Linked DNA regions of Oligoflexus sp.. The protein of the gene in region 2 binds, or shares a complex with, the protein of the main gene of each other region. Links are inferred from orthologs where the notes say so. Each region holds a gene or a part of one and is shown on either strand. Other genes may lie near its edges.

Evidence for each region. Proteins that work in one complex are often made in the same cells at the same time.
Region 1: the proteins of smc (region 2) and VFO10_RS16275 are in contact, whole or in part, in a crystal structure (PDB 3ZGX), measured with the Bacillus subtilis proteins. The link is inferred for Oligoflexus sp. from one-to-one orthologs.

What each region holds. Positions count from the first base shown.
Region 1 is NZ_DASTAT010000071.1:121,248-124,014, reverse strand. It holds VFO10_RS16275 (segregation and condensation protein A), read left to right. Parts: upstream 1-858; coding sequence 859-1,677; downstream 1,678-2,767. Other genes in the region: VFO10_RS16265 (pseudouridine synthase), read left to right, coding at 2,707-2,767; scpB (SMC-Scp complex subunit ScpB), read left to right, coding at 1,680-2,767; VFO10_RS16280 (hypothetical protein), read right to left, coding at 1-690. UniProt on the Bacillus subtilis protein: Participates in chromosomal partition during cell division. May act via the formation of a condensin-like complex containing Smc and ScpB that pull DNA away from mid-cell into both cell halves.
Region 2 is NZ_DASTAT010000140.1:64,722-73,547, reverse strand. Bases 2,968-7,177 are described here. They hold smc (chromosome segregation protein SMC), read right to left. Parts: upstream 6,792-7,177; coding sequence 3,168-6,791; downstream 2,968-3,167. Other genes in these bases: VFO10_RS29310 (hypothetical protein), read right to left, coding at 6,860-7,177; VFO10_RS29320 (SDR family oxidoreductase), read right to left, coding at 2,968-3,155. In the rest of the region: VFO10_RS29330 (hypothetical protein), read right to left, coding at 1-442; VFO10_RS29325 (hypothetical protein), read right to left, coding at 473-1,912; more of VFO10_RS29320, read right to left, coding at 2,322-2,967; more of VFO10_RS29310, read right to left, coding at 7,178-8,365; VFO10_RS29305 (single-stranded DNA-binding protein), read left to right, coding at 8,563-8,826. UniProt on the Bacillus subtilis protein: Required for chromosome condensation and partitioning.

The sequences.
Region 1 (2,767 bases), on a different replicon or contig from region 2:
GAACCAGCGTTCATCGAGGGTCAGCTCGGGACCATCAGGCTCGGCGACGTAATCATAAGCCTGCGTGGCCAGCTCGCACATTCCATATTCACTGATGATGCGATTGCGCGGGACACCCAGATGCTCGGAAATTAAAGTGTAAAGTTCCTCACGCGTGACCGAACGCGAGCGGCCCTTGGTTCCACCCGTTTCAATCACGACGCTGCCTTCCGGTAAACGGAGGCGCACACCATCATCCGCAAGATTCACAAAATGAAAAGCTGTACCAAAGATCCAGATTGGCTTTTCTGGAACAGGTCCGGTTCCGTCCCAATATTCAAGCCGATGCTCATCACCAATCCACGCGACCATCTGCGCAAGGCTTGAATCAGGCCATTCCTTCACGCTGGGTATCAGGCTCAAACCAGAAACCGCATGGATGTCCGTAAAAAAATGCCGCAAAATATCCTGAAACGCCGCCACCGAAAGGCGTCTATAGTTTTCCAAACCGGCTTTTGAAAAATGGCTCTGCGAACGGTCCGCGCGCGTCGTGCCGCTCGACAGAAAGGTTCGCGCCACAGGACCCGCGATCAGATTTCGCAGTTCGTCCGCATGCAGTTTGAAAAACTCAATAGGGAGCAAAGCCGCTGTTCCATAGGTGGCTTTCAAAGCGTCCGTGGCCAGGGGCAGATTATTTTTCAGGGTTTCCATGCGTCATCCTCCCGGATCTGCAGCTTATGCCAGTCCAGGCGTCCGCTGTAAACGCCCAAATGGGGCCCAGGATGGGTCCCCACCACGTGCTATCCAAAGTCCCAGCTTTTCGCTAGAATCTCCAGATTGTTTAGAACCGGCTCAACGAAAGCGCCAGGGACTCAGGGCATGACGACGCAGTATTACCTAAAACTTGAGCAATTCGAGGGGCCTCTCGATCTTCTTTTGCACCTGATCCGGGTGAACGAAATCGACATTTTCAACATTGATATCTTCAAGCTCACCCAGCAGTACCTCGCGTATCTGCGGATCCTGCGCTACGATGACTTGGCTGATGCCGGCGAATTTATCGAAATGGCCGCGACCCTGATCGAAATCAAAACGAAGATGCTGCTGCCCGGCCAGGAAAGTCAGGATGAAGCCGGCCTTCTGAACGAGGACGACCCGCGCTACAACCTGCAGGAGCGCCTCCTTCAGTACGAAACCTTTAAAAAAGTTGCCGAATATCTGTCGGTCAAACCGCAGTTCGGCGTGCAGATCCGTTCGTCGATGGAATGGCAACGACTGACACCGCTTTATGAAAGCATTGAAGCGCCTTTGGTTGGGGATCCGACCTCGCTCATCGTGCTGTATGAACAGATGCTGCGCGATCTGGCCGAACGCAAGCCAGCCGCGCGTCACGAAGCGAAGATGCACCAGGTGACGGTCGAGGAGAAAATCATCGAGCTGGGTCGCATCATCAGTAACGTAAATTTTGCGCTGTTCCAGGGCTTTTACAAAACCTTCCAGTCGCGCTATGAACTGGTCGTTTATATCCTGGCCACGCTGGAGCTGGCCAAGGCCCAGACGGTGAAGATCTACCAGGAGGAGTTGAACGGACCTCTCTGGCTTTATCGCAGCGATCTCGACGCCAATCAGCTGCCTTTGCAGGTGAAAGGCGTGGACCGCCCTCGTTTGGCAGAACCGCCTGAAATGGATGGAGTATGAGCATGGATGATCCGAAGCCCGAGAGTCTTTTTGAAGACGAGGACTTCCCCGAGGATAATGCGGACGACCAGGAAAGCGCCGCGGCATCCGATGCGCCTGAGCTGATCCTGGACGCCAATCCCGGCGGGGAATCGAAGGATGGGCTCATGCGTTGGGACGAGGCTCTGACCCTGGAAGGTCAGGTCGAAGCCATACTCTTTGCAGCTCCGAAACCGCTTTCGGTCACGGATATCTCAGAAATCCTTGCGGATGAAGACGGCAATCCGGGAGACACGGCGGAAATCGAGCGCGTGATTCAAAACCTTTTGCGCCTTTATCGCGAACGCAACGGCGGTTTTCGTCTGGAACATGACAAGGGCGTCGGCTTTCAATTCCGCACCGTTCCTGCCGCCGCGCCTTTGATGGAGCGCATGTTTTCGCAAAGGCAAAGACCTTTGTCGCGTGCGGCTTTGGAAACTCTTTCCATCATTGCCTATCGGCAACCCGTGACGCGCGCGGATATCGAAGCGATCCGCGGCGTCGATGCGGGCAGTATCATCAAAAACCTTCTCGATCGCGAGCTGATCAGCTGCGTGGGCCGCAAAGAGGATTCAGGCCGGCCGATGATGTTTGGCACCAGCCCTGAATTTCTGCGGGTTTTCCGCATCAATAGCCTCGATGATCTGCCGCCGCTTTCCGCGTTCCAGCCCGCACCCGAAACCATGGCCGAAGCGGAGAACCGCCTCGATCTGGGTGAGGAGGTCGATGTCGATGAATTCATGGATGATCCTGAGTCGGACGCTCCGACCGTGTCAGAGGGACTGGTTGAAAGCGCCGACGAGGGCGATTTTGCTGACATCAAAGTCAATTTTCAGGTAAGAGAGCAGCTTGAAATGCAAGGCGACGAACCGACTGCACCAGAGGAGCAGCCGCGCGTCGGCGCCCGCTTTGATGCGAAAGGTTTTGACGACGATGAGCCAGGACAAGTTGATCCGGATACAGAAGTGGCTTTCCCAGCTGGGACTGGCCTCGCGCCGCGAGGCGGAGAGGATGCTGACGGAGGGGAGAATCTCGATCAACGGCAAGATCGTGAAAGAACTCGGGACGAGGA
Region 2 (8,826 bases):
ACTTTTCTGTTTTATAGTCATCCACACCAAACTGGGCTTCACTCAAAAAGCCATAGTTGGACATGAGATAGACAGCCCGGTTCCACGAACCGCCTGTGTTGAATTCAAAAGATTTGATGCCACCCTCATCTTTCGCGGTTCCCAGCTCCTCGTAAGAGTCCTGGGTTAACCTCGTATACCAGTCCCAGTAAGTCCAGTAAGACTCCGAAACGTCGACATGAGCATTATGATTCGAGAAATAAAGGGATTCCAGCCAGCTGGCCTGGGAATAGAGCCAGCAGTTGCCAATCGATTGACGTTTGCTGCGCGTGCCTCCGACTTCGGTCACGCTGGGGGAACTCGTCGACGTGGTATCCTGGCAGGCGCTCAGCAGTGCGGAACTCAAAAGCAGGCAGCTGATCGACTTATAAAGAACGCGACTTACTTGAACTGTGTTTTGCATATCTATTCACCTTTATCGTTTTGTTTGAAATTAGCGGCCGCACTCGTCGACCAGAAGGCCGAAGGATTTATCGAGCGAGTTGACAAAGTCGATTTCGGCAGCTTTGAAACTCAGGAACGGACCTTTGCCGAAATCGGAGGTCACTTCACCATCGATATTGGCCTCGAAGGCGATGTTAGGAAGCCAGCCGTTGAGGAACAGGTTCATACCTGCCATTTTCGTTGCTCCTTCCTCGGTCCTGATAACATCCGAGCGATAGTTTTTGTCGACCTTCAGGAAGTAAGTGTAGGACCAACCGTTCAGTTTGATTTTTTCAGTCAAGGTGAGCTGACATGGTTTGCTTTCATCCAGCTTGAAGGAGTAAGTGACTTCCGTAGGCACCAGAGCTCCGCTGGAATTTTCAGCGTGTATAATACCTTTTCGGCTTTGGACAAGGTTCACAAATCGCTTGGCAGCTTCGAGTTGACGAGCCAGCAAAGACTGTTTCAGGGCCTCCGAAACGGCTTTGTTGATACGCTCGACGACGGCGGTCTCGGGGACGGCACCGGCCAGGGCTGCTGTGATTTCAGCTTTAATACGCTCTTGAATTTCAGCTTCCGTCGGCACAAGTGCCAAGGCCGCGGCCACGGCTTTATCCACTGCGGCTTTGACCTGATCTGGATTCGAAAGGCCAGCAGTAGCCGACTCCACAGCAGCGTTGATTCTCTTTTGGATTTCTTCGTCGCTCGGACGAGCTTTCAATGCTTCATCGACAGCCTTATTGATACGTCCAGCGACGTCCGCTTCGGGAACGAGGCCTTTGACAGCATCGGCGACGGCGTCAGCGATTCTTTTCAGAATGCCTTCTTCAGTTGTTGTGTTGGCCAGAGCCTCGGCCACGGCTTTATCCACTGCGGCCTTGACCTGTTCTGGATTCGAAAGGCCAGCGGTGGCCAACTCCACGGCAGCGTTGATTCTCTTTTGGATTTCTTCGTCGCTGGGACGTTTCTTTAGGGCTTCTGCAACCGCAGCATTGATACGTTCTTCCACTTGCGAGGGCGTAACAGTGTCTTTAAGCGCTTCCGCAACAGCTTTCTTGATTCTGTCTTGAATTTGCTCTTCGCTCGGCTTGTCCTTCAAAGCATTTTCGACTGCAGCGCTGACGAGTTTATCGACCTCTTGCTTATTCACGAGGCCTTCGGTGGCTTGACTGACGGCCGCTTCGATACGCGCCTTAACATCGGCTTCTTTTTGCGCAAGCGCAGTCTCGCTGGCATTATTCTCCGCTTCCAGTTCGGCGATACGTTTACTTTGCTCGGGATCCTGGACGACCACGGTTTTTGTTTTGGTCTCTTTACCGCAGGCGCTGACGAGGACTAGGGAAAGTACGACAAACTTGGAATACTTCATTTTTTGACTCTCTTTAGCAAAGTGAAGAAGACGGTGGTTGAGACATAAACCCTGGGTATTTATTGCAGTGAGGCGTAACATACTGACACTATTACTCTCAGTATAGAGTAGCCAGCTGCCCGCACGATCATTGGAGCCACTTATATATGTCCTATTGGCAACTCAAACTGAACTGGCATTGCAAAGGCGTCCTTCAATTCCATTTCGTTCATGAGAACGAGCGGATTGGGCCCAAAGCCCCGGGGCATAGCCATAATTTGTGAATGAATGGGATGTCGACAGAAGCCGGACAAATCCACTTGGGATAAGAGCTTTGACGCGAAAGTGAGGATGGCTCCCGGAGGGCCTACTTACTCAAGAAGCGAGAATACCTTCAACGCAATCTTCGATCAGTTTCTTGACTTTCATCAGGTCGAACGGTCCATCGAGGTAGTCCACTACCGTGGCTGGACGCTCATCTTCGTAGTCCACAGTGATCTTCACGTTGCCACTAGGCCGTAAGCTCTTCGCTTAAAGTCCAGAGTCGTTCCTGATTGTCTTCGGATAAAGCCTCAGGCGCGGCCTTCTTTTCTTTTGAAGCTTCAAAATAAGCTCCATTGAGCTTCTGCAGGCCCGGCTCAGTCGCCACATAAAGCGAGGTCCGCGCCCCCTTTTCCGGCGTCACCATAAAAACCTTGGCGATCGACATCAGCCAGCCCGGATAATCACGACCCAGCTGCGTTGCGACCACACCCGGATGCACGGCAAAGGCCGAGGCCGAACTTCCCTGCAGACGCCGCGCCAGGGCTTTGGTCATCAGAACATTGGCCAGCTTGGACTGATTATAGGCCTCCCAACCTTTATAAGGCCTCGCTCTATAATTCAGATCATCCCAATGCATGTGTCCGCGATAATGCAGCTTGGAAGAAAGCGTCACGATGCGGCCTTCGGGTGCGGCCTTGACCAAAGGCAGAAGCGCCTGCGTGAGGGTGAAGGTTCCGAGATGATTGACGCCGAAGGTCATTTCAAAACCATCGCGAGTTTCCTGTCGGGTCAGGCTCATCACGCCTGCGTTATTGATCAGGATATCCAGCTGGGAAAAGCGCCGCTTCAAAACTTCGGCCGCGCTTTTGATATTCATGATGTTCGCAAGGTCCATTGAGATGACGTCAACCGTGGCCTTGGGATGAAACTTCAAAATGGACTCACGGGCGTCTTCCGCTTTGTGCAGATTCCGGCAGCCCAGAATCACCTGGGCGCCTTGGGCCGCCAAGCCACGCGCGGTGGCCCAACCGATTCCGCTATTGGAGCCTGTCACCAAAGCTATCTTGCCCTTAAGGTCCATCCGTGGCTCCCATCATGTGCCTGTGGCGGCGGTTTCTTCCACTTTCTTGAAGGCTTTCTGCAGATGCGCCGGCAGATCTTTTCTCATATCCACGCCGACCACAGTGGAAACACCACCCTCCTGCATGGTCACGCCGTAAAGCTGATCCAGGACTTCCATCGTACGACGGTTGTGGGTGATGACCACGAACTGGAAGCGATTGGACAGCGCGTCCAGAACCTTGTTGTAGCGGCCGACGTTGGCCTCATCCAAAGGCGCATCGACCTCGTCCAGGAAGCAGAAAGGTGTGGGCTTGGTTTTCAAAAGCGCAAAGATCAAAGAGATCGCGGTCAGAGCTTTCTCACCACCGGAATAAAGCGTCATGCTCCGCGGTTTCTTCCCGGGCATTCGCACCATGATCTCGACACCTGCGGTCAGGGCGTCTTCACTGGTCAGTTCAAGACGCGCCTCGCCACCGGGGAAGAGGATGGGGAAGAGTTCGATGAAGTTCTGATTCACGACCTCAAAGGTGCTCAGGAATTTTTCCTTTGACGTCTCTTCGATCTCATCAATCGCTTCCTGAAGGAGGAGGATACTGCCGAGCACCTCTTCCTTTTGCGCGTCAATGAATTCATGGCGCTTGGAAATACGCTCGTATTCCTCGACCGCAACCATGTTCACGCCGCCCATATTTTCCAGCTGATTTCTGAACTTGCTGATTTCGCGGTTGGTCTTGTCCGCATCGAAGTTGGGATCTTCGGTGAATTCATAGGTCATCAGGTCAACCTGATATTTTTCCTTGGCCTGATCCAGAATTCCGCGGCTCACCTGCTTGAGACGCTCAAGTTCCACGCTTTTCTTCGATTTATTGCGCTGAATCTCCATCTGCAGATCCCGCGCTTCACGCAGGCGGCTTTCCACCACACGCAGCTCTTCCAGAACGCCGGCGCTTTGCTCGCGACGCTCGGCCAGCTGGCCTTCGAGTTCCTCGCGACGACGGATGTAAACCTCGATCTCCTGGGTGGCGTGGGCCTGATTGATTTCGGCCTGCTCCAGTTCGACTTCGAGTCGATTTTTTTCCTCGTAGCGTTTGGTGATGTTCGTCTGCAGTTTCTGCAGCTGCTGCCGGCTCTGCTCCAGGTTCTCGCGGTTGGACTGCGAGCGCGTCTCAAACTTCGCAAGTTCAAGCTGCCGCTGCTGATGCACGCGCATCACCTCGTCCTTGCGTTCGGCTATGCTGCTGGCCTCATCCTGCAGGGATTCGAGTTCACCCTGCTGCGTTTCCTTTTCCTGACCCAGGGAAATCCGGGTTTCACCGAGCTGCTCCAGCTCTCGCATCAGATCATGCTCGCGCTGATCAAGGTCTTTGATGCGATGATCATTCTGCTCGATGATTTCCTTCTGATGATTGTCCTGATTCAAAAGATTCTGCATCTCGGACATCGCCGCCAGGGCATCCTGGTTTTGGCTGCCGAGGCGATCGGTAATGTCCTTCAAACGAACGCGTGATTCCGCCTGCTGCTGCTCCAGCACATCCAGATGACTTTGAGCGGCGGCAAGCTTGCCTTCGCTTTCCTTCAGCTGTCGGGCCAGATTTTCGATTTCATTTTTGCGGCTGAGGCTGCCCTTGGACTGCGTTCCGCTCAGCAAAAGATCGTCGCGGGAATGAACCAGAACACCCTGGGCGGTGAAAAGGATCAGGCCATAGGGCAGGCTGCGCAGTTCATCCTCGTTCAAATGAACGGACGGCAGATAATAAAGCCGCTGCAAAAGGATAGTCAGCATACTGCGATGCGGTTCCTGCACCTTCAGAACATCCAGGACCGGCACAGCCTCGTAACGTTCCGCCCACTGACGAATGGCACCAAGGTCATCCGTATTCCAAAGCGAAGCGAGACTCAAAGGCAGGGACGCCAGCTGCTCCTGATTCACAAGGCGAATCAGCCCATTCAGAGCGTCACCTGATGGGATGATAAGGCGCTCGGACCAGCGTTCAAAGGCATTCACCGCACGCGGAGCCCACTCTTCAATCCCCTTATCAAAGGCGATGAAGTCGGTCAGCACACCGTAAACGGATTGTTTGGCTTCCGGATATTTTTGATAGAGCTGCTGCAGGCTCGACTTCAAATCGCCGCTGCTGGCTTCCAGCTCTTCCAGGGTGCCGAGTCGGGCCCGCGCATGCAGATAGGTTTCCTTATGGGCATCGCGTTCCCGCGCGCCTTCGCGAATCTGCTCCTCGCGGCGCTGAACGTCCACTTCCAGGTCCTGCTTCATCTGCAGTTCCTGATCAAGCCCGGCCTGACGTTCGTTCAGGACGCTGCGGGCCGCTTCGATTCTATCCGCGATCCCTTTCAAGGACTGATGCAGCGAATCCTGACGCTCCTGATAATTCTGACGTTCAATCAGAATACGTTTGCGGTCGCGCTCGATGCTTTCGCAGCGCAGGCGGTTGCTTTCGAGCAGCAGCTCCAGATTCTTGATTTCATCTTCCAGTTCCTGCGCACGGTTTTCAAAGACCTGCGCGGCCTCTTCAACCTGATCCACTTCATCCTGGAAGGATGCGATCAGATCCTGCAGACGTTCCACTTCCGCCTGCATGCGCACATAATCCGCTTCCTTGCTGGCCACCATGTTTTCAAGAGAGCTCAGGCTCTCCTGATCCTCCTGAATATTGGCCTGCAGTTCATTCAAACGCTTCTGGCCCTGCTCGGTGGTTCGCATGGCGGCGGTGATGGTGCCCTCCGCGCGGACGATCTGCTCGCGCAGGTTGGAAATCTCTTCGCGCAAAAGGTCCAGCTCAGGATCATTTTCAGAAAGCTGACTCTGCAGCTCCTCGACCCGGGCTTCAAGGCCGGACAGGTCGGTCATGGCCTTCACTTCACTATCGGTATCGGTGTCGAGTGAATGGGCGATTTCAAGGAGCCTGGTCGAAAAATGCCGGAAATTATGGGAAAAGAGTTTCATCTCCGCATCGCGCAAAGATCCGCTCAGCTGCTTCCACGCGGCAACCTTCTCCACCTGCTCCTTCAGCTTTTCGAGCTGTTTGGCGAGCTCGCTCAAAATATCGTCGATACGCTTCAGGTTATCGTTGGTGCCTTCGAGCTTTTTCATGGCGGCCTGACGGCGGGCCTTGAAAATAAGGGTACCGGCGGCCTCTTCCAGGATCTCGCGCACGTCCTCGGGCTTCGCATTCAGGATGCGATCGACCTGCCCCTGCTGGATCATCGAATAGCTGCGGCCGCCAAGGCCGGTGGTCGCGAAAAAGCCGACGATATCCTTCAGACGACAGGGTTTTTTATTGATGAAATATTCCCGCTCGCCATCGATATAGAGGCGACGGGTCAAGGCGATTTCAGCCTCATGGCGGTATTCAGGCGGACAGAAGTGGCTCTGATCCTTGTTGTCAAAGATCAGCGTAACTTCAGCCATGCCCAGCGGTTTGCGTTTCTCGGAACCGGCAAAAATAATGTCGGTGGCCACATCACCACGAAGGTGCTTGGCATTCTGCTCACCCATGACCCAGCGGACGGCATCGATCACGTTCGACTTGCCGGAGCCATTCGGCCCGACGATTCCCGTGATTCCGTCATCGAAGTTCAGTGTGACTTTGTCGGCAAACGACTTGAAACCGGAAATAACCAACTTTTTAAGATGCATGCATGACCCTCATCCCGCGTGGTCCCCTGCTCGGGAACCAGCGCAGGACATGCCAAAGATACGGCGTATCATTCAATCCGAATCGGAGTTTGATCCTTCATACTAGTACGAGGACGAACATCAAACAAGTAAAGGGATTGTCCGTAGAATGAGCAGGTCAGAAGCTTGCCGCTTTTGGAGACGGCCAGCTGATAAAATGAGGCTTCAAAGGCTGTGGAATCGAAGCTCGCAGCCTGCTCCAAAGAGAAGGGCGGGTTCAGGAATTTGCGTGAAATGCTGTAAAAAGGCGCGTCACGGAAATTGATGAGATCCCGGAAGTGATTCACAAGCAGCATGGGCTCGCCATCGATCTCTGTCACCGCAAAAGCGCCTGGATAACGGGCGACGCTGTCGCGATCGTTGGAAAAGCCGTAGACGCGCTGGACCTGGAACATCTCCGAGAACTTCGCGGTCCCTGAATTCAAAGCCGTGGGATTGACCTCGACCCGCAGAACGTTATTGCTGGTCGAACCATAGGCGTTGCCGCGCTGCGAAAGGTAAAAGACTTCGCTCGGATCGTTCGGCCCGCGTTTGGCCATCCAGAAGTTGGTGCGATAGATGCGGCTGTCGACATCGACCGTGCCTTCACCCGAAGTCGGCGTTCCATCGAGGTCACGCAGGGTGTAATAGATGAAGCGCATCTCCTTGTTCACCTGATTGGGTTTGGCATAGGTTCCGGTTTCCAGATAGCGAAAACGCGCCGTTCCAATCTCGGGATCCGTGGGTGAGGCCGCTTCCTCAGACGTCACGTTATAGATGAACATCTGATACGGATAGCCGTTACCAGGACGGCGACGGGCTTGCGGCGTGTCCTGCAGAAGATCGGGAACCTCATCCGCGCCATCTATCATTTTATCGGTGGCCAGATCGTAGCTTTGCTTGTCGGTGGCGGGGTAGTCATCCGCATCGGGAATATCGAGGTCCGAGGGGAAGCCGAAGAGCTGGACGTTGGTTCCGTTTTCATAGAAATATAGGGCGCGATGTGCATAGCCGTAGCTTCGCACGCGATCCAGAGTCGAGGCGGCGAGGTTATTGCGATCGAGGTGCCCCATGAAAAGATCACCATTCAAGCACGTCACGGCGAAGTAAGGCTGCGAAGGCGCCAGGATCCCATTCACAGGCGAGCATTCGATGCTCCATGAGGCTGCGAGTGTGGGGGCGGTTTCGTTTTTCAGGTCCCAGATATCGATGCGCCGCATGACTTCATCGCCTTCGGCATCGAAGGTGACGAGCAGGAGATTTTGCGCCACGTCCAGCGAACGGCCGAGACGTGGAATGGGAATCGTGTTGATCTTGGTCGGTGTTGCCGTTTCCGGATCGATGACCATGATCGAGCCTTCATTGAAACGGCGCTCATAGTCGGAATTCAGGGCATAAAAGTAGTTGCCGCTCGGTGAGGTGGCGACGTCCACTGGTCCTGCAATCTGTTCACCAAGCTTGGGCAACTTTTCCTCGGTTTTGCAGGCCCCAAAGAGGGTCATGCCGAGCAAAACCAGACTGCTGCCGAGCCAAGCTCGCGTTTGAGTCACGATCATATACAAAAAGCTCCTCAGACTAGGGCTGTTCCACGTGTGGAAAAAGTCGTCCGCTGACTTAAAACCAGCCCGGTAATTTCTCCTTGTGACCGAGTCACGAGCTTAGTTATAACCACTGCAGGGCTTGGCGTCCAATCCCAAGATCTGGGCCGGATTGCTGGCGCTTTTAAAAGCCGAAGACAACAAGAGGGAAGACGATGGCATCCGTCAATAAAGTGATTTTAGTCGGTAACTTAGGCAAGGATCCCGAACTGCGCTACACCCAAAGCGGCGTAGCATTCTGTTCATTTAGCCTGGCGACCACCGACAACTGGACTGACCAAAGTGGACAGCGCCAGGAAAAGACAGAATGGCATCGTATCACTGTCTGGAAAAAACAGGCAGAGAACTGTGCAAAATACCTGCGCAAGGGCAGCTCGGCTTATGTCGAGGGTCGCCTGCAGACCCGTTCCTGGGATGAC